DNA from 2 places in the Pseudoalteromonas sp. SR45-4 genome. Region 2 is predicted to be linked to the other one. Evidence: predicted binding sites of a transcription regulator. Region 2 holds the regulator's gene; the other holds the start of a gene.
What was found. Region 2 encodes FliA, which starts transcription of late flagellar genes. Its sites were predicted from a motif close to CTAAAGNTNNNNNNNNNNNNGCCGATA; they were not measured.
Positions count from the first base shown of each region.

Region 1: the regulator FliA is predicted to act here: its motif matches at 12,558-12,584, upstream of pomA (flagellar motor protein PomA).

Region 1 is NZ_JACJDO010000024.1:1,497-19,210, reverse strand. It holds gene glyA (serine hydroxymethyltransferase) at 1-28, shown strand, start outside; gene nrdR (transcriptional regulator NrdR) at 134-583, shown strand; gene ribD (bifunctional diaminohydroxyphosphoribosylaminopyrimidine deaminase/5-amino-6-(5-phosphoribosylamino)uracil reductase RibD) at 586-1,734, shown strand; gene H5058_RS11185 (riboflavin synthase) at 1,739-2,392, shown strand; gene ribBA (bifunctional 3,4-dihydroxy-2-butanone-4-phosphate synthase/GTP cyclohydrolase II) at 2,421-3,533, shown strand; gene ribE (6,7-dimethyl-8-ribityllumazine synthase) at 3,627-4,091, shown strand; gene nusB (transcription antitermination factor NusB) at 4,107-4,517, shown strand; gene thiL (thiamine-phosphate kinase) at 4,612-5,586, shown strand; gene H5058_RS11160 (phosphatidylglycerophosphatase A) at 5,583-6,068, shown strand; gene H5058_RS11155 (ligand-binding sensor domain-containing diguanylate cyclase) at 6,104-9,190, shown strand; gene dxs (1-deoxy-D-xylulose-5-phosphate synthase) at 9,261-11,123, opposite strand; gene ispA ((2E,6E)-farnesyl diphosphate synthase) at 11,236-12,123, opposite strand; gene H5058_RS11140 (exodeoxyribonuclease VII small subunit) at 12,126-12,368, opposite strand; gene pomA (flagellar motor protein PomA) at 12,637-13,404, shown strand; gene H5058_RS11130 (flagellar motor protein MotB) at 13,407-14,327, shown strand; gene H5058_RS11125 (DNA topoisomerase III) at 14,530-16,470, shown strand; gene H5058_RS11120 (M20 family metallopeptidase) at 16,496-17,714, opposite strand, start outside.
Region 2 is NZ_JACJDO010000003.1:80,583-94,892, reverse strand. It holds gene H5058_RS02555 (DUF2802 domain-containing protein) at 1-318, opposite strand, end outside; gene H5058_RS02550 (chemotaxis protein CheW) at 337-834, opposite strand; gene H5058_RS02545 (chemotaxis protein CheW) at 859-1,608, opposite strand; gene H5058_RS02540 (ParA family protein) at 1,612-2,382, opposite strand; gene H5058_RS02535 (flagellar motor protein MotB) at 2,395-3,354, opposite strand; gene H5058_RS02530 (flagellar motor protein) at 3,363-4,127, opposite strand; gene H5058_RS02525 (chemotaxis response regulator protein-glutamate methylesterase) at 4,120-5,295, opposite strand; gene H5058_RS02520 (chemotaxis protein CheA) at 5,347-7,524, opposite strand; gene H5058_RS02515 (protein phosphatase CheZ) at 7,540-8,301, opposite strand; gene cheY (chemotaxis response regulator CheY) at 8,317-8,700, opposite strand; gene H5058_RS02505 (RNA polymerase sigma factor FliA) at 8,741-9,451, opposite strand; gene H5058_RS02500 (MinD/ParA family protein) at 9,478-10,338, opposite strand; gene flhF (flagellar biosynthesis protein FlhF) at 10,331-11,821, opposite strand; gene flhA (flagellar biosynthesis protein FlhA) at 11,842-13,953, opposite strand; gene flhB (flagellar biosynthesis protein FlhB) at 14,026-14,310, opposite strand, start outside.

The DNA of each region.
Region 1 (17,714 bases), on a different contig from region 2:
TTGTGCAAAACTACCTGTTTACGCTTAATAAAAGTAAAACAGTAATTTAGATCACAATCGCTTAGTTTTTTGCTAAGATAAAGGCCGCTTTAAAGCGGCCTTTTTTTGTTTTTTAAAACGGAAGTACCTAGCTATGCATTGCCCATTTTGTACCGCAAAAGATACCAAAGTTATTGACTCTCGCCTGGTTGGCGGTGGTCACCAAGTGCGTCGTCGTCGTGAATGCAATGACTGCCATGAGCGTTTTACTACGTTTGAGGGCGCAGAACTGGTTATGCCACGGGTAATAAAACAAGATGGCAGCCGCGAACCCTTTAACGAAGATAAATTGTTAAATGGTTTAAACCGCGCACTGGAAAAACGCCCCGTAAGTACCGAACAAGTAGAAGAAGTAGTTAATATAATAAAGTCGCAATTACGCGCAACCGGTGAGCGAGAGGTTTCGAGCCATTTAGTGGGAGAGTGCATTATGGAAGCGCTTAAAAAGCTCGATAAAGTAGCTTATGTGCGCTTTGCCTCGGTGTATCGTTCGTTTGAAGATATCCGCGAATTTGGCGAAGAAATTGCCCGCTTAGGGGAGTAAGTATGCAAAGCGACTGTGTTTTTAACCAATATGACGAAATGTATATGGCACGTGCTATAGAATTGGCTAAAAAAGGCCGGTTTACTACCACGCCTAATCCAAACGTAGGTTGTGTATTAGTTAAAAACAATGAAATAGTAGGCGAGGGATTTCATCAGCTTGCCGGACAAGGGCATGCAGAAGTAAATGCACTTGCTATGGCAGGCAGTAAAGCAAAAGGCGCAACAGCTTATGTTACGCTTGAGCCATGTAGCCATTATGGCCGTACACCACCGTGCGCAGAAGGTTTAAAAGCCGCCGGTGTAGTAAAAGTAATTGCCGCCATGGTCGATAGCAATCCACAAGTGGCAGGTAAGGGGCTGAAAATACTTAGCGACGCTGGTATTGAGGTTGCACATGGGTTACTTGAAGCACAGGCTAGGGCGCTTAATTTAGGCTTTTTTAAACGTATGGAGCATGGTCTGCCCTATGTAACGTGTAAAATGGCCGCCAGTATTGATGGTAAAACGGCGCTTAATAATGGCCAAAGTAAGTGGATAACAGGCGCAGCAGCACGCCAAGACGTGCAGTTATATCGTGCACAAAGTTGCGCTATTTTAACCGGTGCCGATACCGTATTAGTAGATGACGCTAAATTAAATGTGCGTAAAAATGAATTACCGCAGGCATTACCTACACAGTTACCGCTTCGCCAACCGGTGCGTGTTATTATTGACTCGCAAAATCGTTTAACCCCAAATCTTGCTTTATTTGCTATTGAAAGTGAAATAATAATTTTTACTACCAAGGTTGATAAATCGCAACATTGGCCGCATTTTGTAAAGCATATAGTAGTAACTGCTAGTAATTCAAAAGTTGATTTAACCGCGGTTTTAAAAAAGCTCGCAAAGCTGCAATTTAACACAGTGTGGCTAGAGGCTGGGGCAACCCTTGCGGGTAAAATGGTTGAACTGGATTTAATAGATGAATTTATTTTTTATCTAGCGCCTAAATTAATTGGGTGTGATGGCAAGAGTTTAGTTAATTTTCCTGAGTTGATCAGTATGCAAAATACGATTGATTTAACTTTTAATGAGTGTACGCGTATAGGTGATGATTTACGTATTAGCGCAGTAAAAAGCTCATTAAAACCACTTGATACAAAAGAGTAATGCTATGTTTACTGGGATAATAGAAGCCACAGGCAAAATTGCTTTATTACAAAAAAAACAAGGCGATTTAGCTATTCGTGTACAAAGCCCTGACCTTGATATGAGTGATGTTAAGTTAGGAGATAGTATTGCCACTAATGGTGTGTGTTTAACTGTTGTTGATAAACATGCCGATGGTTTTAGTGCCGACTTATCGAATGAAACGATAGATTTAACTGGTTTTGCTCATTACACATTAGGGCAAACAGTTAATCTTGAAAAAGCCATGCAACCGGTTTCGCGTTTAGGTGGGCATTTAGTATCTGGCCATGTTGATGGCATTGCTACAATTACCGCCATTACGCCAAATGCACGTGCTACAGAATATTGGCTAACCACAGATGAAAACCTAATGAAATACATACCGTATAAAGGTTCTGTATGTATTGATGGTATTAGCCTAACAGTGAACGCAGTAGAAGGTAATAAATTTAAATTAACGATTGTGCCCCATACTAGCGAGCAAACTACGATAGCTAATTTTAAAGTGGGCACCCAAGTTAATTTGGAAGTCGACCAAATTGCGCGTTATTTAGAGCGGCTTATAAAAGGCGCAGAGCAGCCTACGGGCGCTGATATTTCAATGAGCTTACTCGCAAAAGCGGGCTTTATTAAGTAACGCAACTAACAACTAATAAGAGTGAATTATGAACTTACACAGCGCAGAAGAAATTATCGCAGACATTAAAGCCGGTAAAATGGTTATTTTAATGGACGATGAAGACAGGGAAAATGAAGGCGATTTAATTATTGCCGCCGAGCATATTAGTGCAGAAGCTATTAACTTTATGGCCACGCATGGCCGTGGTTTAATTTGTTTAACTATGACGCAACAGCGATGCGAGCAACTTGATTTACCGCTTATGGTAAAAAATAACGGTGCTGCGTTTTCAACTAATTTTACAATGTCGATAGAAGCTTCAAAAGGCGTTACTACAGGTATTTCGGCAGCAGATAGAGCACGTACAGTACAGGCCGCTATAGCTAAAGGCGCAGTGCCTAGCGATATAGTACAGCCTGGGCATATTTTTCCTATAATGGCACAACCTGGCGGTGTTTTAACGCGTGCAGGGCACACTGAAGCAGGCTGCGACTTAGCCCGTTTAGCAGGGCTTGAGCCTTCATCGGTTATTGTTGAAATACTCAATGCAGATGGCACTATGGCGCGCCGTCCTGACTTAGAAGTGTTTTCTAAACAGCACGATATTAAAATTGGCACCATAGCTGATTTAATTGAATACCGTAACTTAAACGAAACCACGATAGAGCAAGTGGCAAAGTGTAAGTTACCTACCGAGCACGGTGAGTTTGATTTAGTAACCTACAAAGACACCATTGACGGACAGCTACATTACGCATTAGTAAAAGGCGAAATGAAACAACAAGCGCCAACCGTAGTGCGAGTGCATTTACAAAGCACCTTTAACGATATTTTACTCTCAGATAGAAACTCTGAGCGTAGCTGGGGCGTGTCTGACGCAATGGCTTATATAGCTAAGCACAATGGTGTATTAGTTATTTTAGGCAAACAAGAAAGTACCGCAGAGCTTGAGGCAACCGTAAAGGCGTTTGCAGCCGAAGATTCGGGTGAAGATGTAACACCGAATAAATTTACAGGTACGTCTCGTACTGTAGGCGTGGGTTCACAAATTTTAGCCGATTTAGGCATTAAACAAATGCGCTTAATGAGTCGCCCTAAAAAGTATCATGCACTTTCAGGGTTTCATTTAGAAGTTGTTGACTACATAGAGCCGCAGTAATTAGACGCTAGGCTATTATTTTATTTTTATGGTATGATGCGCTGCAATTTTTGCGCAATCGAAATCGCTCAAACTTATTTTTAAGGTTATCAAATGAAAATTATTGAAGGTAGTAAGTACGCTCCGGGCAAAAAATTTGCCATTGTCATTTCTCGCTTTAATGACTTTATTGGTAGTAGCTTATTAGCAGGCGCTATTGATGAATTAAAACGCACAGGTGGTGTATCGGATGACGATATTACCGTAGTTTATGTACCTGGCGCGGTTGAATTACCTTTAGCAGCGAAACGTATTGCGGCAAAAAAACAGTATGATGCAATCATCGCATTAGGCGTAGTGATCAGAGGTGGTACTCCACACTTTGACCTAGTTGCTGGCGAATCAAACAAAGGTCTTGCGCAAGTATCACTTGAGTATGATATACCGGTTGCATTTGGCGTATTAACCACAGAAAGCATTGAACAAGCAATTGAGCGTGCTGGCACCAAAATGGGCAATAAAGGCGGCGAAGCTGCTTTAGGCGCGCTTGAAATGGTTAATGTGTTAGATAAAATTTAAGTTTAAGGAATTTTTGTGAAACCAGCAGCAAGACGTAAAGCACGTATATTAGCACTTCAGGCCATTTATTCTTGGCAATTAAGTGGCAATGCAATTGCCGATATCGAACAACAAATGTTGATCGAAAACGACGTGACTAAAATTGATGTTGAATATTTTAAAGATTTAGCCAGTGGCGTTGCGGTAAATTATAAGCAACTAGACGAGGCTGTATCACCGCATTTAACCCGTCCATTCGATGAGTTAGATATGGTTGAACGCGCAATATTACGTTTAAGCAGCTATGAGCTAAAATTTCGTGAAGATGTTCCATACAAAGTGGCTATCAACGAAAGCATTGAATTAGCTAAAATGTTTGGCGCTGAAGATAGCCATAAATTTGTAAACGGTGTACTTGATAAAGCAGTTAAGCATTTACGTAAGTAATATTTAGTCAGGTTTTTGATAATTATTTTATCAAAACTGGCTGGTATAAATTACCGTTAAAAAGGAGAGCCGGCATAGGTCGGCTTTTTTGTGTATGAAGGAATTTGAATTAATTAATCGTTATTTTAAAGGCCGTGGTATTACTCGCCGCGATGTTAATTTAGGGATTGGAGATGACTGCGCATTAGTTACTGTGCCGCAAAATTGTCAGCTTGCTATAACAACCGATACACTCGTTGCTGGTGTACATTTTTTTGATGACATTGAACCTCGCGCACTCGGGCACAGAGCATTGGCTGTAAATTTAAGTGATTTAGCGGCAATGGGGGCAGAGCCTACATGGGTTTCTATCGCTTTAACACTTCCGAGTATTGATCAGCAATGGATTGAAGAATTGACTGACGGCATGCATGAAATTGCCGAATATTTTAATGTACAAATAATTGGTGGCGACACGACTCAAGGACCTTTGAGTATTACTATTTGTGCAAAAGGTACAGTACCCGAAGGCACTGCATTATGCCGAAATGGCGCAAAAGTAGGTGACTGGATTTTTGTAACTGGGCCGTTAGGAGATGCGGGGCTTGCAATAGAGTCTCGCAAGCAAGGCTTAACGATTGAACCTGAGCATCTAAAACATATTAAAAAGCGCCTTAACTTCCCTACACCTAGAGTGGCTGCAGGGCAGGTATTACGTGGGCTTGCGTCTTCTGCTATTGATATTTCAGATGGTTTACTAGCCGATTTAGGCCATATACTAAATATGTCGCAGGTTAGCGCAACGGTTAATATTGAAAGCATACCCACCTCGGATGCAATGAAAGCTAGCCTTGATTTTGAACAACAATTACCGTTTATACTAAATTACGGCGACGACTATGAACTGCTTTATACCGTGCCTGATAGCAATAAAAGTATGCTTGATGTAAAACTGCGTCAATATGGCGTAGAGGCAATTTGTATTGGCCAAATAAAAAGTGGCGAAGGGCAAATTGACCTGTTACATAAAGGCGAAAAATTTACTTTTAAGCACCAAGGTTTTGAGCACTTTTCTAAGGATTTAAGTTGAACAACAAGCGTTTATTTAACCTAAAGCGTCCACATCAGTTTTTTGGTTTAGGTTTTGGTACTGGGCTTGCACCTATAGCCCCAGGCACATTTGGTACTTTGGCCGCTTTACCTTTTATTTTTATAACCATGCACTACCCGTTGTGGTTACAAATAGTATTTGCTGTAGTGATCAGTGTTTTTGGTATTTGGGCTTGTGGCAAGACCGCAGATGATTTAGGGGTACACGATCACCCTGCGATTGTATGGGATGAAGTGGCAGGTTACTACATCACTATGATTGGTACGGCACTGAGCTGGCAAACATTATTGGTTGGTTTTTTACTGTTTCGTTTTTTTGATATAGTCAAACCAGGCCCTATCCGTGTGCTCGACAAGCGTGCCCATGGTGGATTTGGCATTATGATTGATGACGTACTTGCAGGTATATTTTCACTTATTTGTTTGCAAGCGCTGATAAAAGTAGGTTTACTACCCTTTTAGTTTATTATTTGATTGTTTAGCTAGGTGGCAGCAATATGATGCGATTTTTACTAGTTTTTGTACTACTAACCTGTGCTATGCCAAGTTGGGCCTCAATTACTGATTACGTAGTTAAACAATGGAATATTAAAGATGGACTCCCCTCGCAATCACTCAAAAGTGTTGTGCAAGACCAGCAAGGTTATATGTGGCTGGGAACTCAATTTGGTTTAAGTCGTTTTGACGGCAATACTTTTACCAACTACAACACGCAAAATAGTCTTTTTTTACCAAGTAATGGTATTAATAAATTACTAATAGATGGCCAAGGCTTTTTGTGGATCGGCACCAAAAATGGGTTAGTAGTTATTGACCCTGCAACACTTAGTGCACAAGAGTTTAATATTAAAGGCCCGGTTAGAGATATTTTAGAGGACTCTAAAGGCGGTATTTGGATAGCCGCTAATGGCCTGTATTATGTTGATCGTAGTTTGGTTGATTTACGCGATCAAACTAATGAGCCATCACCCATAGTTAATCCCACTGTTATTACTCAAATAGTTGGCTCTGTGAGCAAAATGGCGCTCGCACCTGAAGGTATTTGGTTAGTAAACGACAGACATTTACTGCGCCTGACAAAAAGCGCTGCCGACTTTTCTAAATTACGCTTAGAGCTTACTGCCAAAGTGTCATTACCCGACAGCTTAGCGCAAACCATAGTGCACGATCTCTCTTTTTTAAATGGTAATTTATATTTAGCCTCTGAGTTGGGTGCTTATTTTTTAGATTTAGATGACGAACTACGTTCTTTCCCACTGCCTAATGTGAATAACTCTGCAGTTTATAAATTTATGAGCGATACCAATGGTGGCTTATGGGTATCTACTTATGGGCGTTTATTATTTCGTGGCAAGTCAGGTGATTGGCAATGGGTTGAGCCAAGTCAGTTAGATCAAAGTATTTGGTTTGCTGACATGTTTCGCGATGATCAAAATAATGTTTGGCTAGCCAGTTTTAGTGAAGGTTTATGGCTGGCACACGAAGGTCGCATTGAGCGTCACTCGGCAATTTCTAAAATGACTGAAACGGTAATGGCGATTAGTAAATCACCCGATGACAAACTGTGGATAGCTAACAGAAGCGGAGTTGGTTACTTTGATACCAATAAAAACTTTATTAATATAATAAACAGTAGCAAGTATGGGCATGCCTCGGTGCATGATTTACAGTTTGATGGCGATCGGCTTTATATTGCTACTGGGCGGGGGTTATTCTTTTATGAAGACGACACACTTTACAGCTTTCCTGGGCGCGCATTAAACGACAATCCAGTATTTGCGATTAGCTCGGCTACCCGAGGCGGATTTTGGATTGGTACCGGCCGAGGATTGTATAGACTCAATTATAGTGGTTTAAGACCCTTTGCTTATAATGCATTTTTAGGCAGTAAGTTTATTACTTTTGTATTAGATGCCCCAAATTTTGGCATTATTGGTACTAGTAAAGGTGCGTATTACTTTACAGACCGAGGAATAGAAAAAATAGGTGACCAAACTACCTTAGAAAGTGCTTATGTAACCAGTATTTTGCATATAGATGGAGTTGGGATATTAGTTGGTTCGTTAAACGATGGCTTGTTCTATCGTAGTGGACAAGGACAATGGCAGCAGTTAGATGCGGCAAATGGCTTACCTTATGGTTCTATTTTTAGCTTAAAGTACGATGAAAAATTAAAAAGAATATGGGTAAGCACCATGAAAGGTGTTTATCGGATGCCGGTAGATCAATTTAAAACGCAGATCCAAAGCTTAAAAGTTGAAGAAGTTATTTCCTCGTTCGACCGCCAACTCGATGGTAAAGCCAGCCAATGTTGTAATGGCTTAGGGCATGACGCGGTTGTTGATATGAACAATTCTATTTGGTATCCCAGTTTACAAGGTGTAGTTGAAATACCTAAAAGCGTTGAGTTGTTTGGCTTGCGTGGTTTAAAACCTAAAATAGAAACATTAACTACACCATTACGTAGTTTAACCACTGCTGCATTAGGTAATAAACCGCGATTAAAAATAGACGAGCGCGATGTTACTTTAAAATACACAGCCATAGATTATTACGCGCCAAATAGTATTGAGTTTAGGTATAAATTAAATGGTTTAGATACTGACTGGCGATACGCGAATACTCGCCGCGAAGCTATTTATACTAACCTCCCAGCCGGTTCTTTTTTGTTTCAGTTAGAAACAAAACGCCAAGGCGAGGATTGGAACATAGCCCAATCTGTTGATTACGCTTTTGTAGTACCTGAGCGTTTTGACGAAACAATTTACTTTAGATTACTGATCACCAGTGGTTTTGTTTTATTGTTTTATTTAGTGTTTTGGGTATTTAGAGCGCAAGAGCGCCGTAAACAAGAAGTGTTAGAAGGGTTGATCACTGATCGTACCTTAGAGCTTCGCCAAGCAAACGATAAGCTTAATAAAGTTAACTCACAGCTTAAGCTAGTGAGCCATTCAGATGAGCTTACAGGGTTACGTAGTCGCCGCTTTTTGTTCGACCAACTACCTAAAGATATTGAACATTTTCAGCGTAACTCACAATCACTGCAAGCGCAGGGCAAGTCGCTAGTATTATTAATTATGAACTTAGACAACTTTAGCCGTATTAACGATGCGTATGGGCCAATTGCCGGAGATAGTTGTTTGCAGCAAATGGCGGTATTACTTAATTCGCGTACTCAGGGCTCAGATTATGTGGCACGTTGGAGCGGCGATGAGTTTTTACTTTTATTACGTGACTTTAAATGTAACTTAATTGACAGCTATGTGTCGGATCTTTGCCAAGGAATTTCCGAACATGCATTTCAATTGCCAAACGGTAAAAGCACTCATATTTCAGCCTCAATTGGTTGGTCGTTCTATCCGCTACCACTATTAGGTGGCCAAGTTATTAGCTGGGAAACCTCGATTAATTTAGCTGATATTGCACTGCATCAAGTTAAAAAACGCGGTGGCGATGGGGTCGCTAACATTACCTTTGATGAGCAGTTAGATGCGTTTGAGTTTGAGCAAAACCCTAATGTTGAACAGCAAATAGGCTTGCTACAAGCCAATGGTTTAGCTGATATTAAAGTATGGATGCGATAAGTAACTAATATTTAGATATTAAAAAAGGAGCCTAGGCTCCTTTTTTAATATGCTTTAAATGAGTAGGAGGTTAATTAATAAACGCTTTGATAGCAGTTAATATTCCTTGCTCGCCTAAGCCCATTTCGTCGTGCATTTCGTCTTGTGTACCGTGCTTAATAAATTCATCAGGGATACCCAAGTTAAGAATGCTAACCTGTGCTTTTTGCGTTGCTAAATACTCATTAACCGCAGAGCCAGCACCGCCAGAAATTGCATTGTCTTCAAGCGTTACTATTACATTGTGGCTGTTTATTAACTCATCGAGTAACGCAGTATCAAGCGGTTTAATAAAGCGCATATTAACTAAAGTCGCATTGAGTTCATCAGCTGCTAGTTGCGCGTTTTCAAGTAATGTACCAAATGACAATATAGCCACTTTAGCACCTTGCTTAACAACATCGGCTTTACCAATTTCAAGTAATTGCATATTAGTTGCAATTTCTGCCGTACCAGCACTACCACGCGGATAACGCACAGCAACAGGGCAATTTGCTTGATAACCAGTATATAACATGTGGCGACACTCATTTGTATCGCTTGGCGCCATAATGACCATATTTGGAATGCAGCGCATAAAGCTTAAATCGTACGCACCTTGATGTGTTTCGCCGTCTGCGCCAACAATACCAGCACGGTCAATAGCGAATAGCACAGGTAAGTTTTGCAGCGCTACATCGTGAATTAGCTGATCGTACGCACGTTGTAAAAAGCTTGAGTAAATTGCGACAACGGGTTTTAAGCCTTCACAAGCAAAACCAGCAGCGAGGGTTACAGCGTGCTGCTCGGCAATCGCAACATCAAAATACTGATCAGGATGCTCTTTTGAAAAACGCACCATGCCAGAGCCTTCGCGCATAGCCGGTGTTATCGCCATAAGCTTGCTGTCTTGCTTTGCTATGTCGCATAACCAGTCGCCAAATACATTAGAAAATGTAGCCGCACCGGGTTTTGATTTAGGTAAACTTGATGTATTAGGATCAAACTTAGGTACGCCGTGATAGCCAATAGGGTCGGCTTCAGCGGGTTTATACCCTTTGCCTTTTTGGGTTTTTATATGCAGTAATTGCGGGCCTTTTAAGTTACGCATATTACGCAGCGTATCTACTAACATGTTTACATCATGGCCATCAATTGGGCCAATATAATTTAGGCCTAATTCTTCAAAGAAGGTACCAGGGATCATCATCCCTTTAATATGCTCTTCCATTTTACTGGCAAGTTGCTTAACTGGTGGCACACCCGAGAGTAGTTTTTTACTACCTTCGCGAATGTTAGTATAAAAGCTACCCGATAAAATACGGGCAAAGTGATTTGTTAACGCGCCAACGTTTTCAGAAATCGACATTTCGTTGTCATTTAAAATGATCAACATATCTGATTTTACATCACCTAAGTGGTTCATGGCTTCAAAAGCCATGCCTGCTGTAATAGCACCATCACCTATAACGGCAACCGTTTTGCGTCCTTTACCTTCTTTTTGCGCAGCAATAGACATGCCCAACGCAGCTGAAATAGAGGTACTAGAATGGCCCACACTAAACGTATCGTATTGGCTTTCTTCGCGAAATGGGAAAGGGTGCAAGCCATCTTTTTTACGAATGGTGTGCATTAAATCGCGACGCCCGGTGAGTATTTTGTGTGGGTAAGCTTGGTGGCCTACATCCCATACAAGGCGATCATCTGGGGTGTTATACACATAATGTAGTGCCACAGTGAGCTCTACGGTACCTAAACCAGACGCTAAATGCCCGCTACTTTGCGATACCGAGTTGAGTAAGTAGTCACGCAACTCATGGCTAAATGCAGGAAGCTTATCTTGTGCTAAGTCTCGCAAGTGGGCTGGTTCGTTAACCAAATTAAGTAATGGATACTTGCTGCTATCAAGTGTCATGGTTTTATATATGTCCTTCGCTAACATCAACTAACTGTGCAAACGCGTTGTTTGAGTTATTTGATGTTCAGTAATAATTTTAGTGCTAAGTTGCAATACGTTTAAGCCGTGTTTAGTGGTCACGTTCAATTAAATAGTTAGCTAGTGACGCTAAAGCACTGGTATCGGCGTCTATATTTGCTAACGCTGCATGGGCTTGTTGTATTAAGTTTTGCGCTTTTTCTTTAGCGCCTAGCATACCTAATAAAGCGGGATATGTCGCTTTATTCGCAGCGATATCTGACCCTTGAGGCTTACCTAAAGTAACGGTATCGCCTTCTACGTCTAAAATATCGTCATGTACTTGAAATGCAAGCCCTATGGCATAGCCAAAAGTGGCTAAATTTTCTAACGTGTTTTGACTAACATTGTTCGAGCACAAAGCCCCCAGTGTAATTGCACAGCTTATTAGCGCACCGGTTTTTAACTTATGAATACGCTCAAGTTCAGCCACGGTTATTACTTTATCAGTAGCTGCAATATCAAGCCCTTGGCCTGCCACCATACCTTGTAACCCAGAGGCATGTGCCAGTTCAGCAATCATTTTAACTTGAGCTTGAGCACTACAGTTAAAATTATGCTTGGCTATTAACTCAAATGCTAAAGCTTGCAGTGCATCACCGGCTAAAATTGCGTGTGCTTCGCCGTACACGATATGACAGGTTGGGCGTCCGCGACGTAATTCATCATCATCCATAGCTGGTAAGTCATCGTGAACTAACGAGTAGCTATGAATACATTCTATAGCTGCAGCAAGTACGTCTAAATCTTGTTTATCTGCGCCGAGCATTTTACCCGTTGCGTAAACCAAAAAAGGACGCAATCTTTTGCCGCCATTCATTAAACTATAATGGGTGGCGGCTTTTATGGTCTCGTCAGTATTAAGCGATTGGTCAAAATAAAGGTTAAGAGTATTGGCTACATCAGTTTGAGCATGTGTAATAAGTTCTTTAATAGTCACGGCTATTCCATATCATTATCAAAGTCGGTTAATACAGACTTCTCATCTTTGCCCATTAAAATAGCCACCTTTTGCTCAGCTTGTTGCAACTTACTAGACGATGCGCCTGCTAAAGCAATGCCACGCTCAAACTGTTTTAATGACTGCTCAAGCGATAAATCACCTTGTTCCATTTCACTAACGATTGTTGTTAATTCTTCTAGTGCTTGCTCGAAACTTAAGTTTTCAGGTTTTTTAGTCGCCATCTTTATTTCAACTTACATAATAAATTTAGAAGTCAATTTTAGGGGGAATGCTAAACTAGGTCAAAGGATGAAATGGTTTTTTCGTTAATAAACGCTTTATGTTTTAAAAAATTGATAATTAGATAGATTACACAAGTTGATCTAGAATAGTGCTTAATCCAGCTTTTTATGTTTATCTATAAAAAATGGCTTAAGCAATTCAGTATCTTGCCGATAAACAATTAATAACAAACGTTTGCATATAAAAGCAAAAACCTTTGGAGGGAATGTGGATTTAGCAACCATTATTGGGATCCTTGGCGCAATTGGCTTAATTGTCATGTCCATGTTTATGAGTAGTAGCGGTGAAATGGCTATGTTTTACAACACGCCCTCTGTTGTAATCGTATTTGGCGGTTCATTATTTATCGTTTTATCAAACTTTACTATGTCACAGTTTTTTGGCATAGGTAAGGTGGTTACCAAAGCGTTTATGTTTAAGCTTGAGTCGCCAGAAGAGTTAATCGAAAAAGCAGTTGAACTTGCAGATTCAGCACGTAAAGGCGGGTTTTTAGCACTTGAAGAGGCAGAAATACCGAATCCATTTATGCGCAAAGGCGTTGACATGCTAGTAGATGGCCACGACGCAGACGTAGTGCGGGCCACACTGCAAAAAGATATTTCATTAACTACAGCACGGCATGAGTCGGGTGCTACTTTATTTAAATCTTTGGGTGATATAGCCCCAGCAATGGGAATGATAGGCACTTTAATAGGCTTAGTTGCGATGTTATCTAATATGGATGATCCTAAAGCAATTGGTCCGGCTATGGCGGTGGCATTGTTAACCACATTATACGGCGCATTTTTAGCTAACGTAGTCGCTATTCCTATTCAAACAAAATTGGAGCTGCGTAAAGACGAAGAGGCAATGAATCAACGTTTAATTTTAGATGCGGTTTTAGGTATTCAAGATGGTCAAAATCCAAAAGTAATAGAAGGTATTTTGAAAAACTATCTTGCTGAATCAAAACGTAAAGTAAACACTGAGGATTAACTATGTCTGATCAAGAGTGCAAGTGCCCACCCCCAGGTTTACCTGCGTGGATGGGGACATTCGCAGATTTAATGTCGCTATTAATGTGCTTTTTTGTGCTCTTGCTTGCGTTTTCTGAAATGGATGTACTTAAATTTAAACAAATTGCCGGTTCGATGAAATTTGCATTTGGTGTACAAAATAAAATAGAAGTTAAAGATATTCCCAAAGGCACATCAGTTATTGCTATGGAGTTTACTCCGGGCAAGCCAGAGCCTACCCCAATTGAAACAATTCAACAGCAAACGGTAGAAATGACCCAGCAAATGTTAGAGTTTCAGGCAGGTGATGAAAGTTCAGCAGGCGGAAGGCAAGAGCAGCGGGGCGATAAACGTGGTGGCGAGTCGCGTAGTACTTCCAAAGAGCAAGCATCGGAGCAAGCAATTTCAGCGGCCGATCAACAGCAAACAAACGACTTAGTTAAAAAAATTGCCCAGCAATTAGAAAAACAAATAATTGATGGTGCCATAGAGCTTGAATCATTAGGGCAGCAAATAATTATTCGTATTCGCGAAAATGGCTCTTTCCCTTCGGGTAGTGCATTTTTACAACCTAAGTTTAAACCCATTATTCAAGAAATTGGCGTGCTATTAAAAGATGTGCCTGGAGAAATTACTGTGTCGGGGCATACCGACGATTTTCAGGTTTCAAACGAGTTATATATTAATAACTGGGATCTTTCATCTAAGCGTGCAGTTGCAGTAGCTAGTGAGCTGCAAAAAGTAGTTGGATTTGATAAAAATAGAATGATGGTAGTAGGGCGTGCTGAAACCCGGCCGTTAGTGCCAAATGACAGCAATGAAGATCGCCGTCGTAATCGTCGCGTTGAAATATCTATTTTACAAGGAAAAGCCAAAGAGTCTGATCCTATCGATGTAAGGTAGCAGTCATTTTATTAAAAACACACTTGGTTTAAGCAAACTAAGTGTAATTGATTTCAGGTGACTTTTAGTTAAAATTAACTAAAAGTCACCACCTCAGCCAAATACCTCAGAGTTGTTAAATAATACGGTTTAATAAAAACATCCCACGCTGTGAATTGATATGCTAAACTACTGTGTATATAAACAGTAAAAGAGCTTGCTTATGAAACTCTATATTGCCGAAAAGCCGTCATTAGGGCGTGCTATTGCCGACGCGTTACCAAAACCGCACAAAAAGCACGATGGCTACATTGAAGTTGCAAATGGTGATTGCGTATCTTGGTGTATTGGTCATTTGCTCGAGCAAGCCGAGCCCGATGACTATGATGAGCGCTTTAAAAAGTGGCAGTTTGAGCACCTACCTATCATTCCTGAGCAGTGGCAATTAAAAGCAAAAACTAAAACTCGCAAGCAACTTACTGTGTTAAAAAAGCTAATCAAACAGGCTACAGCACTAGTGCATGCAGGTGATCCCGACAGAGAAGGGCAATTACTTGTCGATCAAGTTATTGAAGAAGCCAAAATAAGTAAAACTAAAAAGCAGCATATTCAACGCTTATTAATTAGTGATTTAAACTTAGCTGCAGTAAAAAAAGCATTAACGACTATGCGATCTAACCGTGAGTTTATTCCGTTGAGCGTTTCAGCCTTAGCGCGCTCTCGTGCTGATTGGTTGTTTGGTATGAATTTAACCCGCGCTTATACTTTAGCAGGGCAAAAAGCTGGGTTTGGTAACGTACTTTCTGTGGGACGAGTACAAACACCCATACTTGGCTTGGTGGTTAATAGAGATAATGACATAGCAAATTTCGTATCGAAGCCATTTTATGAAGTATTAGCCCACTTAGTCACCCCCGAAAAACAATCATTTAGTGCAAAATGGATACCCAGTAAGGCATGTGAGCCTTATCAAGACGAAGAAGGGCGAGTATTAAATAAAGCATTGGCTGAAAACGTAGCCTCGCGTATCACACAGCAAAATGCTGAGCTAACGGCGCTTGAACAAAAGCAAAAAAAACAAACTGCGCCACTGCCTTATAACTTATCTGCTTTGCAGATAGACGCGGCAAAAGCATTTGCTATGCCAGCGCAAAAGGTGCTGGATATATGCCAAATTCTTTATGAGCGTCATAAGTTAATTACCTACCCGCGTTCAGACAACCACTACTTACCTAATGATCATCACCAAGATGCGTCTGCTATTTTAAAAGCTATAAGCACTAATGGCGGGCAAGGTGTTGAGTTAGTAAAAGCAGCTGATAGTAAAAAACGTAGTAAATGTTTTAACGATTCAAAAGTGGCTGCGCATCACGCCATTGTCCCTACGGCAAAACAGTTAAAGTCGACAAGTTTAGGTAGCGATGAGACAAAGGTTTATCAATTAATATGTCGTCATTATTTAATACAGTTTTATCCCGACTATATTTACAACGAAACTAAAGCAGAGATAACTATTGCTGGCGGGTTATTTAAAGCAAATGCAAAGCAAGATGTAAGCTTGGGTTTTAAGGTGCTAATGGGTAAGTCTGAATTGAAAGATGAAGCCACGCTACCGCTTTTAACAAAAGACATGTTACTTTTTTGCTCGCAAGGGGAGGTTGTTGAAAAATATACCTCTCCGCCAGCGCACTTTAGTGATGCGACTTTACTTGCAGCCATGACAGGCATAAGCCGCTATGTACAAGATCCACAGATAAAAAAAGTACTTAAAGACACCGATGGCTTAGGCACAGAGGCAACGCGAGCGGGGATCATTGAATTATTATTTAAACGCCGTTTTTTAAAACGTGAAGGCAAATTAATTAAAACAACCGAAACCGGGAGTGCACTTATTAGCGTGCTGCCGCAAGGTTTAGTTCGCCCCGATTTAACCGCTAAATGGGAATCGAGCTTAGGTGATATTGCACAGCAAGTAATGAGCTATCAGCAATTTTTACAGCCTTTACTTGCCGACTTAAATAGTTTTGTACAACAAGCTGCAAATTGCGATAGCAATGTATTTGCAAAGCTGCCTAAAACTTCAGCTAAAAAGCGTTTTGTTAAACGTGGCCAAAAAACGCCTTATAAAAAGTCGAGTTATAAAAAAAGCTCTGTTACAGGTTAACTACAGAGCTATTATTTAAATAAAACTATTGATTAAACAAAGTTACCGCTGCGTTACTCATGGCTTTAATGCCAGTTGGTAGTGCGACTTTATAGTCAGGGGCAAACTTACTTGAATGCAGTGAAGGTAATGTTTCGCCCGCTTTTATTGCACTTGCATATTTTGCTTGGTTAACGCCACCGAGCCAAAATAGTGTGATAGGAATATTTTCGTCAGTGCGGCCATATAGGCCAAAGTCTTCACCTGCCATTACAGGGAGGGTTTCAAGCACATTTTCATCACCAATAGCGCTGGCAATACTTTGACGCACAAGGTTGGTTTGTGCCGGGTTATTATATGTAGATGGAATTGACTCATCTTCATGTACTTGCACCTTAGGGTAGAGCGCTTCCTCAAGGCCTGCGCTTTGTGCAATACCGGCGGTAATGCGTTTAATTGCTGCAATTTGTGCATTTCTAATATCAGGGTTATAGCTGCGTAATGTAAGTTGTAACTTTACTTCATCAGAAATTACATTATGTTTTGAGCCACCATGAATAGATCCAACAGTAATAACTGATGGCTCTAATGGTGAAAGCTCACGACTCGTAATAGTTTGCAGTGCAAGCACAGTGCGCGCAGCAATAATAACCGGATCAATAGTGGTATGCGGATAAGCTCCATGTCCGCCTTTACCCTTTATAGTTATATCAACAGAATCGACGCTGGCCATAGTATATTCATTTTTTATCGCAACTTTACCGGCAGGCACACTTGCACTTACATGTAGCGCAATTATGTGATCAGGTTTTGCATATTTACTAAATAAGCCTTCTTTTAGCATGGCTTTAGCGCCACCGCCTACTTCTTCTGCGGGTTGTGCCACCATCATTAGCGTGCCTTGCCATGCATTTTTGTGAGCTATTAGTTGTTCAGCAGTACCAATGAATGAGCTCATATGTATATCGTGACCGCAGCCGTGCATAACACCTACTTTTGCACCGTGCTCGTCTATTACTGTTACTTTAGAAGCATACGCCTTACCTGTTTGTTCTGTAATAGGTAAGGCGTCGGTATCGGTACGTATCATTACTGTGGGGCCATCACCATTTTTGTAAATGCCTACAACGCCAAAACCACCTACATTGCTTGTAACTTCAAAACCAAGCTTGTTTAACTGCGCTGCTATTTTTTTTGCGGTTTGTTGCTCGTGATACGAAAGCTCGGGTGATTGATGCAGATCGAGGTAAAAGCTTTCGATGGCT
Region 2 (14,310 bases):
ATCAGCTCCAAGTTCGACCATTTTTACAGCACGAGAATAAATTTTTGCATCTGGATCGTCATACTTTTGCGCTGCTTGTTGTTGAGTTAGCTCTTCATTTTGCTGTTCAACTTCAAGTACTCGCTTACCAATACTTAATAACCCAGTGCGCAACTCTTGTACCTCACTGCGTAAAATATTAATTTGCTCAGCCGAGTCTTTAAATTGCTGCAGCTGAGAGGTAAGCTCACTTGCATAGCTGCTTTTAAATAGAATGATCATCGCCAATGCTATAAGGGCAACAGCTAACGCTATAATTGCTAAACTGAGTAATAACATAATTTTTAGTGGTAAAGCTTATAAATCGCTCAACTCATCCCATTCGTCGTCACTAAGTAGCTTATTTAAATCAACTAAAATAAGTAACTCGTTTTCGCGATTACACACACCCTGAATAAACTTAGCGCTTTCTTCTGTGCCTACATTCGGCGCACTGTCTATTTCTGAGCTGCGCAAATAAACCACTTCAGATACGCTGTCGGCTAAAATACCAATAACTTGCTCTTCAGCTTCAATAATTAAAATTCGCGAATTATCTGTTGCATCCGTACCGGCTAAACCAAAACGGGCACGAGTATCAATAACCGTAACCACATTGCCACGTAAGTTAATAATACCAATCACGTACGAAGGTGCACCAGGTACAGGGGCTATTTCAGTGTAGCGTAATATTTCTTGCACTTGCATTACGTTAACACCGTAAGTTTCGTCTTCTAACTTAAACGTTACCCACTGTAGTATTTCATCATTATTATCTGCATTTTTATTTGCTGACAGTAACTTATCTTGGTTCATGCTGTTTCCCCGTAATGGTCATTACTACTGACGGCTGTCTAGGCCTTTCTCTAATAATGCATTTAAATTATTTACATCTATTAAAGCGCACATTTTTTCTTTAATAACACCGGCAAGCCATGGGCGCTTACTTTGGTTTGTACGCCATTTTACATCTTCTTTACTCAATGTAATGTTATTTATTAGCTTTTCTGCCAATAATCCCCACTGACTGTCGCCTAGTGTAATTAAATACTTGTAGTTAAGTGACGCCTCTAACTTTTCGTCATACTTTTCTGGCATAACCCAACGTGCGGTATCAACCACATTAAGTTTTTCATCTCTATTGAGCATAACGCCTTTAAACCACTTTGGTTTACCAAATAAATGATTTACTTCACTTAATTCATGTATACCGCCTAACGCTTTAAGCGGCACAGCTAGCGTTAATCCTGCCACTTCAAAAAATAAGGCTTGAAACTGCCCGTCAAAATAATCAGCTTGGCTTTGTGCGGCTAATATTTGCTCGGCCGACAGTGTTTGCTCAGCAGAGGTGACTAGGGCTTTGATTTCTTGCGCTATCGGCTTTTTAATAATTTCTGGCACAACTTGCTCAAATACTGGCGTACTTTGTGTGCTCTGCGCTTCTAAATCTGGGTGTTCAGTCTTTTTATCCGTTACTTGCTCAAGTAATTTTGCAACGGGTTCAAGATTATCTACAGGCTCGTCTTCGCACAATAACGCGCCTAGATATTGAGTCATTACTTTTTCATTAGCAAATAATTGCTTACTCATTGATTAACCTTGTTCTATTAAATAGTCGAGCAATGCCTTGTAGGCATATACCCCGCGAGACCGTGGGCAAAATTCACTTGGAACTTGTTGCGCTAAACTGGCGTCTCTAAATTTGGTATCTACCGGAACAACGCCCGGCCACACTTTATCAGTATAAGTATTTTGCAGTGTTTTATATGCCTCTAACGAGGCTTTAGTGCGCTTATCGTACATGGTGGCAATTATAGTATATTCATAGCTTTTAGCTTGAGATGTTTGCATTAACTGCATAGTACGCATCATTCTGTCGAGCCCCTTTAGCGCTAAAAACTCGGTTTGTACCGGCACTAAAATGCGTTCACTCGCAGCTAGCGCATTAACCATTAATACGCCAAGTACTGGGGGGCAATCGAGGATTGCATAGTCGTAATATTCGCTTATTTTTGCAAGCGCTTTTTTTAATATTAATCCCATGCCGGTTTTATTGCCCATACTTCTATCTAGAGTAGCAATAGCCATAGTGGCGGGTAATATATCTAAGTTTTCAATACTAGATGGACATAATGCTTGGAGTATTTCTTCGCTTTGCATGCTAGTTCCGCGTACAAAAATATCGTATACGCTAACCTCTAAATCCTCAGAATCAATGCCAAAGTAATAGGTTAATGAGGCATGAGGATCGGTATCAATCAATAATACGCGCTTACCTTGAGATGCTAAAATACCTGCAAGGCTAACCGCGGTTGTGGTTTTCCCTACTCCACCTTTTTGATTTGCTACAGTCCAAATCTTCACATTGCATCCTAATTACAGTTCATTTCGAGTCGATATACGAATACCGCCATGGGGTAAACGAATTATTTTTATTGTATTATCGTCAGAGGGTAATTCTGCTTCAGGCTCAGGTTTAACGACTACTTGTTGCGGCTCAACGCTTACTACTTCTGCTGTTGGTGGCAACCCATATTTAGATAGGGCAATAACTACTTTGCGATTTTCAGCACGCCCTTGCTTAGTATCGTTAGTGGCAAAAGGAGAATATTGACCATATCCCTCAATCGCCATTCGCGCTGAATTTATACCTAGCCTTTCAAGCTCAACTAAAACGGCTGTTGCACGCGCCACCGACAACTCCCAATTCGAGCGGTACATTTCATTACCTATGGTTTGGTTGTCAGTATAGCCGCGTACTCTAATATAGTTATCTACCGGAGCAATTATATCTTTAATTATTTTAACAACTTGCTTAGCTCGAACTTGCGCTACACTACTGCCACTTGAAAATAGCATGCCAGAACTAAGCTCAATGATCAGCCAATCTTGGCTGAGTTCTAAACTTGCTTCACCATCGCGTATTTCATCTATTAATGACGATTGCAGCTTAGCCAACAAACTATCGAGTGGTTTGCCAAGGTGTTTTTGATCAATATTACTGGTATCGCTTTGTCCGTCCAGCAGCTTTGGCCCGTGTTCTTCTTTTAAAATACTTTCGCCGTAGAGCACTTCTTGCTCTGGGGTTACTCTGTCTGTCAATATTGCGTCGCCATTTACCCCAGTTCCTTGCTGCGAATGTTGACGGGCTGACTTATCAAATACATAACCAATCGAATCGGACAGCACTTGAAATTTCTCTTCTTTGTTAATTGCTATTGCGTACAAAACCACAAAAAAGGCAAACATAATCGTCATATAATCAGCATAAGACACCAGCCAACGTTCTGTGTGTTGACTTTTAGTAGTGGTGTTGCGTAAGCGACGACGTAACATAATAGCTGCTACTCAACCACGACATTTGGGCGGTCAACCCGATAGGCTTCAAGCTTTAATTCAATGCTTACTGGGCTTTCGCCTTGGCTTATTGCAATTACGCCCTCGGCAAGCATTTCGTGATAAAGCATTTTTTGCTCAACCCGTTGCTTTAACTTATTAGCCATAGGTAAAAATAATAAATTAGCTAAACCCACGCCATAAATAGTTGCTATAAAGGCAGTGGCAACACCGGCTCCAAGCTTTTGCGGATCTGTAATAAACGACATTGCCTGAATAAGACCAAGCACGGCCCCTAAAATACCTATGGTCGGACTATAACCGCCCATAGCTTCATAAACACGACTTGCCTCTAGCAGACGTTCGCGCTCTAACAGTAAATCTATTTCTAACGTATCGCGCAGTTTTTGATCTGAGCAACCATCAACTAATAATCCAAGCCCTTTTGCAGCATAGGCATCTGGGTGGGTAAGCGCTTCGTTTTCAAGGGCTAAATAACCTTCTTGACGTGCTTTATGTGACCATCCTTTTACTTGCTCTATGGCATCTTCAATATTGTATTTAGGCGATACAAAAACCCAGTGCGTAATTTCTAGCATCTTTTTAAAAGTACTGGCTGATGTTTGTAACATTACAGCACCCAATGTGCCGCCCAGTACAATGATCAACGCAGGTCCGTTAAATAATGCCGATACCACACCGCCCTCTAACGAGTAACCTATTGCAATGGCGCCTAAGCCAATAAGTAAACCTAGTACGGAAAGCTTATCCACAGCCCACCTCTGTCTTTAAACGTATTGCTACTTCATCTAATGGCAAACTTTCGCTCGCTAAACCAGCATTAGCAATTGCTTGTGGCATACCATAAACAACACAACTTTTTTCATCTTGTGCCCAAATGGTTGCCCCTGATTGTTTAAGCATACGAGCGCCTTCACGCCCATCTGCGCCCATACCAGTTAATACTATAGCTAATACATCACCTTGATACGCTTTAGCGGCACTGGCGAAGGTTACATCAACGCTTGGTTTGTAACTAATGCGCTCGCTGTTATCTTCAAAAACTCGTAGTGTTCTACTTGCCCCACGACCATCAATCATCATTTGCTGGCCACCCGGTGCTAAGTAAGCCACACCTGCTTGCAGTCGATCTCCTTGCTGCGCTTCTTTTACCTGAATTTTACACAAACTATTTAAGCGTGCCGCAAAAGCCGGAGTAAACGCAGCGGGCATATGCTGAATTAATAATATAGGGTGCGGAAAGTTAGCAGGAAGCTGAGTTAATATAGTTTGCAGCGCAACAGGTCCACCGGTTGATGTGCCAATTGCAACTAGTTGATAGTGCTTGCCACTCGTGCGCTTTGTTACTATTGCACTGCGACTAGTTACTGGCGAATTATTAAAGCTTCGCTCTGGTTGTACTACTGTTGTTGCTGTTTTATTTGTTTGTGCAAACCTTGCTGCTAATGCGCTTGGCGCTGAAGTAGGTGTAAATAAAGGTTTGTTTATACTGGAGGGGCTAGGGCTAGCAACACGTCTAATACGTTGGCGGCCAATTTCTTTTACTTTGCTTTGCAGCAGCTTAATGGCATCTTCGTTATTGCGAGCAATGTCTTCAAATTTTTTCGGTAAAAAATCCATAGCACCAGCATCAAGTGCATCTAAAGTTGCAGTTGCACCGGAGCGAGTTAACGAAGAAAACATTAAAATTGGCGTCGGGTTACTGGCCATAATTTCTTTTACAGCACTTATACCATCCAACACCGGCATTTCTACATCCATAGTGATCATATCAGGATGTAAACTAGCTGCTTTTTCTACAGCATCTTGGCCATTTACGGCAAAGCCAATTACTTCAATCTCGCTATCTAATTCAAGAATCTCACTCACTCGACGGCGAAAAAAGCTCGAATCATCAACAACTAAAACTTTAACGGCCATTTTGCTCTCTTATTTTTATTGTGTAGACGTATAAAGTATACGTCTACTTTATTATTTACCTGCGTAGTGTTTTAACATACTCGGTACATCTAATATAAGTGCAATACCACCATCCGAAGTAATAGTGGCACCTGCCATTCCAGGCGTACCTTGTAATAAAGCGTCTAACGGCTTAATAACCACTTCTTCTTGACCAATTAACGAATCAACCACAAAGCCAACTTGTTGTGTACCTATTTGCACAATAACCACATGCCCTTGCGCTTTACGGCTTGTACGATCGGCACCTTTCACTAGCCAATGCTCTAAATAAAATAAAGGCACTGCTTTTTTACGAACAATAATAGTTAACTGACCATCAACCACATTCGTTTTAGTAAGGTCCAAGTTAAATATTTCACTTACCCCTGCTAATGGTAGTGCAAATGTTTGCTCACTCACTACCACCATTAAGGTAGGTAAAATAGCCAAAGTTAACGGTACTTTAATTTCAAGTATAGTGCCCACACCTAGTTCTGACTCTATGCTAACCGAGCCATTTAACTGGGTGATTTTAGTTTTAACCACATCCATGCCAACACCACGACCAGAAATATCAGATATTGCTTCTTTGGTAGAAAACCCTGGCGCAAATATCAGATTGTAAGCTTCGGTGTTAGACAAACGGCTTGCTTGCTCTTGATCAAGCACACCTTTTTTAATTGCTATTTGTTTTAGTTTTTCAGCATCCATACCTGCGCCATCATCTTTAATGGTAAGCAAAATATGATCCCCCTGCTGCGAAGCAGAAAGCGTAACGGTACCTGTTCTCGGTTTACCCGCAGCTTCACGATCATCTGGCATTTCTATACCATGATCAACCGAGTTACGTACTAAATGCACTAATGGATCGGCCAGTGCCTCAACTAGGTTTTTATCTAAATCGGTTTCTTCGCCAACCAGCAATAAATTAATATCTTTATTTAAGGTACGTGCTAAGTCGCGAACAACACGCGGAAAACGGCCAAATACTTTTTTGATTGGCTGCATTCGCGTTTTCATTACCGCGCCTTGCAAATCAGCTGTAACAACATCTAAGTTAGATATTGCTTTACTCATAGATTCACTTTCTGAACTGGTGGCTAAACTCACTAAACGATTACGTACTAATACAAGCTCGCCCACCATATTCATAATTTGATCAAGGCGTTTAGTATCAACCCTTACTGTTGTTTCAGCTTGTGCAGGCGGCGCTTTTTTAGCAACTGGCGCAGCGGTATTGGTATTAGCACTTGCTGCTACAACAGCCGCTTGTGGCTGCTTAACTTTATCAACTGCTACTGGTGAGGCTTTAACTACAGCTGCTTTAGGAGCCGTAACTTTATTTACAGGTGCAGGTGTTGCCGCGCTTTCTTTAGATTTTGGCGCCGCTCCCTTGCCATGTAGCTCATCTAGTAAAGCTTCAAACTCATCGTCACTTATTTCATCATCGTTAGTGCTAGCAGCCGGACTTTGAGCTGCTTGAGGTTTTGGAGTTTTATTTACCGCACCAAAACTTCCCACCCCGTGAAGCTCATCTAATAAGCTATCAAATTCATCGTCGGTAATATCGCCACTTAAGTCGCTGCTATTACTTAATGACTCTTTTATTGCAGGGCCTTTACTTTTGCCATGAAGTTCATCAAGTAAGTTTTCGAATTCATCTTCGCTAATTTCATCAATATGCGCATCGTTTGCTGTAGCGTTTGTTGCTGCACTGGGTGCATCAAACAACTCATCAAATGCAAAAGGGTCATCATCTAAATTAGCATCTTGCGTTATTACTGGCGCAATAGTGTCACCACCAAGCTCTTCTTCTGTGGGGGGTAAACCTAATTTATGTAATATTTCGAGTAACTGGGGATCGGCAGGCTCTGGTTGCTCACGATTTTTTATCGTAGCAAACATTTCGTTAATAGTATCAAGTGCTTGAAGTATAACATCCATTAGCTCAGAGTTAACTGTTCGCACTTTTTGGCGCAGTAAGTCAAACACGTTTTCTGCGCCATGGCAGGCATCTACCAGCTCTGACATCGCTAAAAAGCCCGCGCCACCTTTAACAGTGTGAAAGCCTCTAAAAATAGCGTTCAATAATTCAGTATCTTCTGGGTTATTTTCCAGTTCAACTAATTGTTCAGATAAAAGCTCAAGGATTTCTCCAGCTTCAACTAAAAAATCTTGTAATATATCTTCATCGACTTCAAAGCTCATGCAGTTACTCTCCTATTAGAAGCCCAAACTTGATAAAAGATCATCAACTTCGTCTTGATCAGATACAACATCATCACGCGATTCTTTATCAATAATAGGGCCTTCTGGGCCTGCTAATGCTTGTGCGGCAATCGAGTTTTCTGTTTTTTGTTGCTCTTGGTTATCGTTTTCATCTTGTGCTGCAAACGCAGTTAACAGATGAATTAAACTTTCTTCAACTTCGCGTACCAGCTCAATAACACGGCGAATTACTTGTCCGGTTAAATCCTGATAATCTTGAGCCATTAACACATTAGTCATTAATACTTGCAACTCATCGGTTTTAAGATGCGAGCTGTTCATAAATTTATCAATGCTATGACACAATGTTTTAAATTCACCAAGTTCAAGATCGCGGCTCATTAACCGATCCCAGGTTGGCTTGATATGCGAAATATCATCAGCTAATTGCTGGGCTAAAGGCAGGCTCGCTTCAACCGCATCCATGGTTTTGTTGGCGGCGTTTTCTGTCATTTCTATGACATAGTTAAGTCGCTTTTTAGCATCCGGAATGGCATCAGTGGTTAAATCTGTTATGCGGGTGTCAAGCTCAAAACCCTTTAAAGACTCGTGCAACTGGCGCGTTAATTTACCTACTTCTGCAAACAAATATGATTGTTCTTGAGAGGCAGTTTCTAAAATTAACTGATCAGCTTTATGTTGCTCACCGTTTTCTAAAAAAGTGACCAGCTGACGTGCTTGCTCTAAAGTAATCTGAGGCGCAGCAGGTGCTGACATAAGCCTCTCCCCTTATTAACCTAAGCGTTCGAACACTTTTTCTAATTTAGTTTTTAATGTACCCGCAGTAAATGGCTTAACAATATAACCATTAACACCTGCTTGGGCTGCTGCAATAATTTGCTCTTTCTTAGCTTCTGCAGTAACCATTAAAACCGGAAGATGCTTTAATTTGTCATCTGCGCGTATTGCTCTTAACAAGTCAATACCTTGCATGCCCGGCATATTCCAATCTGTTACTACAAAGTCAAATGATTGATTTTGCAACATAGGTAAAGCAGTTGAGCCATCATCTGCTTCTAAAACATTGGTAAACCCTAAATCACGCAATAGGTTTTTAATAATACGTCTCATCGTTGAAAAGTCATCAACAACAAGAATTTTTATGTTTTTATCCAAAACATCCTCCAGTGAGGCCTAAACCTGTATTTACTTACTTCTAATTTATCCAGTCATTGATTTTTGCTTTTAGCTTAATCATCGCCTGACCATGTATCTGACTTACACGCGACTCACTTACATCGAGTATCTGTCCAATTTCTTTTAAATTCATTTCATCGTTATAGTACAACGAAAGCACCATTGCATCTCGCTCTGGTAGGGATTTAATTGCACTTAATAAAGATTCATTAAACCTTTCATTTTTAACATTATTAAAGGGTTTGTCTAGTGCTAAATCGTGCCCAACAGGTGTTATAACATCCTCATCAATACCTAAATCTTCTATTCCCAAGATTTTACTGGAATTAACATCGGTTAAAATATGATGATATTGCTCTAGTGTAATTTCAAGCTTTTGGGCAACTTCACTGTCTGTAGGTTCACGATTCAGGCTGCTTTCTAATGCTGAAATAGCTTCTATAACCTGGCGGCTTTTACGATGTACTGAGCGAGGAGCCCAGTCTCCACGGCGCATTTCATCAAGCATAGCGCCCCGAATACGAATACCCGCAAAGGTTTCAAAACTAGCGCCTTTAGTGGCATCAAAGTTTTTTGACGCCTCTATTAATCCTATCATTCCTGATTGAATTAAATCATCGAGTTGTACACTAGGGGGTAAACGAGCAATTAAATGACATGCTACTTTTTTTACTAATGAAGCATGCTTTTCAACAATCATATTTAAATTTTGTGTTGATTCATATCCCATAGCTCTATTCACCAATGTAGTCATAGTTAGCCGTTAACGAGTTTCTCAATGAAAAATTCTAAATGACCCGAAGGCTGGTTCGGTATTGGCCACTTTGTTATTCTTGTTGCTAATGTTTTAAAGGCAAGTGCAGCTGGAGAACTAGGAAACAGTTCAACAATTACTTTTTGACGACGTGTTGCTTTGCGCATATTTTCATCATAAGGAACGGTTGCAACCAGCTCCATTGATATATCTAAAAATCGGTCTGTAACCTTTGATAGCTTTGCAAATAACTCTTGCCCTTCGCGTAATGAACGCACCATGTTGGCAACAATTTTAAATTTATACACGCCATGTTCGCGGCTTAATACTTTGATCAGTGCATAGGCATCGGTTATTGAAGTTGGCTCGTCACATACCACAACCAAAACATCTTGTGCAGCGCGAGAAAAACTCAGCACCATATCCGATATACCGGCAGCGGTATCAACAACTAATATATCAAAATCAGTATTGAGTTCGCTAAAAGCACGAATAAGCCCAGCATGTTCTGCAGGCGACAACTCAACCATACTTTGTGAACCCGAAGTCGCTGGTACTATTTTTATCCCAGCGGGGCCTTCTACTAGTATTTCATCAAGCTCACATTCGCCAGATAACACATGCGATAAATTACGCTCAACACGTAGTCCAAGCATTACATCACAATTGGCTAAACCCAAATCGGCATCAAGCACTAACACTCTATTGCCTTGCTGACCTAAAGCGATCGCAGTATTTAACGATACATTTGTTTTTCCAACGCCACCTTTACCGCCAGTGACGGCGATAACCTTAACGCCGTTATTATTATTTTTGCTCATTTTACGCAGGCCGCTTGCTTGATCTAATACTGTGTTAATCATACATCTCTACTGTGCTCGACGCCACTGATTGGTGTCGTGAATGTTGTACTTTTGTTCTCTTTAAATATAATTGCTCAGCTTTTTTCACTAGTTTTTCTGCATTTGCAACTCGAATATCTTCAGGTACTCGTTGACCATTAGTAAGATACCCTATTGGCAGGCGATTTTGAATCGCAATACTAATTATCTCGCCTAAACTTAATGATTCGTCGAGTTTAGTGAAAATACAACCGCTTAACTGTACTTTTTTAAAGTGTCTTACGGTTTCTTGTAACACATTTATTTGCGCAGTGGCACTTAATACTAAGTAATTACGAATATCCACACGCTGATTACGCATTAAGGTATTTAGCTGCTCAGTTAAACGTAAATCACGTTGGCTCATACCTGCGGTATCTATAAGTACTAAGCGCTTGTTACGTAAATGATATAACACTTCGGCCAGTTCGTTCGCATCTTTAACTTGTTTAACCCCACAGCCAATAATACGGCCATATGTTGCAAGCTGCTCGTAAGCACCAATTCTGTAAGTATCGGTAGTAATTAGCGCTACTTTATCAGCACCATATTTTTGTGCACCTAATGCCGCGAGCTTAGCCACTGTAGTGGTTTTACCCACACCGGTTGGGCCAACTAATGCGTAAACACCACCTTGGCGCAAAATTTCGTTATTCGTGGTTTGCATCTGATCTTCAACCATAGTTAACAGCGCTTTCCAGCCCTGCTGACGCGGAACATCTTCAGGTACAAAACAAGCCATTTGCTCAGCAACTTCTTTATCGATTCCCATGCCTACTAAGCGGTCAATCATGCATGCGCGCGTTGGGTCACGGCGCGCCATATCTTGCTGCATTAAACCCGACACTTGGTGCTCTAATAACTGGCGAATTGCGTTCATTTCTTCACGCATTGTGCTCATTGCTTCACTTTCGGTATTTTTAGTCGTGTGTTTTTGCGCAACTGGCGTGTCTAACTCATCAAAATCACGGTCTAGGTCATCAAAACCTAAGCTGTCAGCTTGCGTTTGTGGGCGTGCTTGCGCAGCTTCTTCACGCGCAAACATATTTGTAGGGCGTTGTTTAGCGATCGGCTCTTGATAATGCTCTGAGGTATCTATACCTGATTGCGAAAACATTGAAGCCAATTCTGCTGAACGTGGACGCGGCGACTGGCGCTCTAATAATGCTTGTAAGCTGTCGGCTACCTTTGCTTGTGGCTCAGGTCTAGCACGCTGTGGCTCTGGTTTTACAAAGTTATGCATGCTTTGCGAGTGGGCAGAATGTGCCGTACGCTGCTGCAGCGGCGCACTTTGTTGTGGCGCGGCGGCTTTAGGGGCTGCTTTGTCATAATCAACCGCTGCGACAATTTCTACGCCGTTTGCGAGTTTTTTATTAGACATAATAACCGCATCAACACCTAGCTCATCTTTAACTTCTTTAAGTGCTGTGCGCATATCTTTAGCAAAAAAACGTTTAATCTTCATGGTTCAACCCCTTTAAAATCTTATTGTTGGCCTACTGAGCTAACAATCTTGATCTGCCTTTCGTCTGGTATCTCTTGATAAGACATCACTCGCAATCCTGGAATGGTGTACTTAACAAAACGAGATAACACAGTGCGTAACATTCCTGACGTTAACAGTATTGAAGGTTCACCGGCCATTTCTTGATTTTGATGCGCTTCGTTTAATGACACTTGAAGTCGCTCTGCAAGTCCTGGCTCTATTCCGGCACCTTCGTCGCCTGCATTTTGTAATGACTGATGCAACATCTGTTCCAACTCAGGCGCCAAGGTTATGACAGGGATTTCTGAAGACATACCCACCGCATCTTGAACTATTAATCGACGCAGTGAAATACGTACCGCAGCGGTTAAAACATCTGGGTCTTGGCTACGCGGGCCATACTCTACAAGGGTTTGTACTATTGAGCGCATATCGCGAATAGCTACACCTTCGTTTAATAAATTTTGTAAAACTTTAACTATAGTAGTTAATGGCAATACATCAGGCACCAAGCCTTCTACTAACCTTGGGTGACTTTTTGCTAGCATATCTAATAGGTTTTGTACTTCTTCGTGGCCTAATAATAACGCCGCATTATTGGTGAGTAATTGGCTAATATGAGTGGCAACCACAGTCGCCGAATCAACCACGGTATAACCAAGCGATTGCGCTTCATCTTTTTGATCAGGCTTGATCCACACCGCATCTAAACCAAAAGCCGGATCTTTAGTTTCAATCCCTTTTATAGGACCAAATACTTGCCCCGGATTAATTGCCAATTCATCGCCGTGTTTTAGTTCGCCTTCGCCACTTGATACGCCCATTAAGGTAATTCGGTATGCATTTGGGTCTAGCTCTAAGTTGTCGCGTATATGCACCGGGGGCACTAAAAAGCCTAATTCTTGAGAGAGCTTTTTACGCACGCCTTTAATACGGTTTAGCAATTCACCACCTTGGGATTGATCAACCAATGGAATAAGTCGGTAACCTACCTCTAAACCAATTACATCAACCTGCTGCACATCGTCCCAGCCTAACTCTTTTTGCTCTTGCTTATTGGCAATGCCTGTACCTACTGCGCTGCCATTAGCGGTTTCCTCAGCAAGTGCTGCTGCCGCTTTTAATTTGTTTTGTTGGGTGTAGTAAGCTAAATAACCTAATAATGCGCCCAAGCTTAAAAACGCTACGTGTGGCATACCAGGTACTAAACCCATAATAATTAAAATGCCTGAAGCAATAAATAACGACTTTTCGTTACCGAGTTGTTTCTTAAATTGATCGCCCATGTTGTGCGACTCATTTTGACGCGTTACAACAATAGCAGTACCAATAGAGAGTAATAATGAGGGAAGTTGTGCAACTAAGCCATCACCTATAGTGAGCAAGGTATAAATTTCCATGGCATTGCCAAAGCTTAAATCGTGTTGGATCATGCCAACAAATAAGCCACCAACAATATTAATAATTAATATAACAATACCGGCAATAGCATCGCCTTTAACAAATTTACTGGCACCATCCATAGAACCATAAAAGTCGGCTTCGCGGGTAACTTCTTCGCGGCGCTCTCGGGCTTGCTCGGCGCTAATAAAGCCCGCATTCATGTCGGCATCAATTGCCATTTGTTTACCCGGCATAGCGTCAAGGGTAAAGCGCGCCGACACTTCAGAAATTCGCCCAGCACCTTTAGTAATTACCACAAAGTTTATGATAATCAAGATTAAAAACACCACTAAACCTACCGCATAGTTACCACCAATAACTACAGAGCCAAAGGCTTCAATTACTTTACCGGCAGAGTCACCACCATTGTGGCCCTCAAGTAATACTACTCGGGTGCTGGCAACGTTAAGTGCCAAACGCATAATAGTGGCGATTAGTAACACAGCCGGAAACATACCAAATTCAAGTGGTTTCATGGTGTATACAGTTACCAGTAACACCACCAAAGCAAGGGCAATATTAAAAGAAAATAATATATCAAGCAGGAACGGAGGAAGAGGTAAAATGACCATACCCAGCGCAGCAAGTACCATTAATGGTGTACCTACGCCTTTGGCATACTCTTTTTTATCTTTGTTAAGTTGTTGTAATACCGCTTTAAATCCCATAACCCTACAATTTCAAAAAATTGACACTACTGTGAAATTGCAATAACTATTCCAAGTTATAGGTTATTTAAATTAATACTGATAATCGTCAGGAATAGGCAGTTTTTTATTAAGTTTGGTGGGGCGTTTTCCGCGCCCTTTATTAAAGCGCTTAAGCTGAAACACATAAGCTAATACTTGCGCAACTGCGGTAAATAATTGATCCGGGATTTGCTCCCCCACTTCTGCAGTATGATAAAGTGCTCGAGTAAGCGACGGCGACTCTAAAATAGGCACTTCATTACCAATCGCTATTTTACGAATTTGCATTGCCATTTCATCAATTCCTTTGGCAACTACTATAGGTGCTCCGGCGCG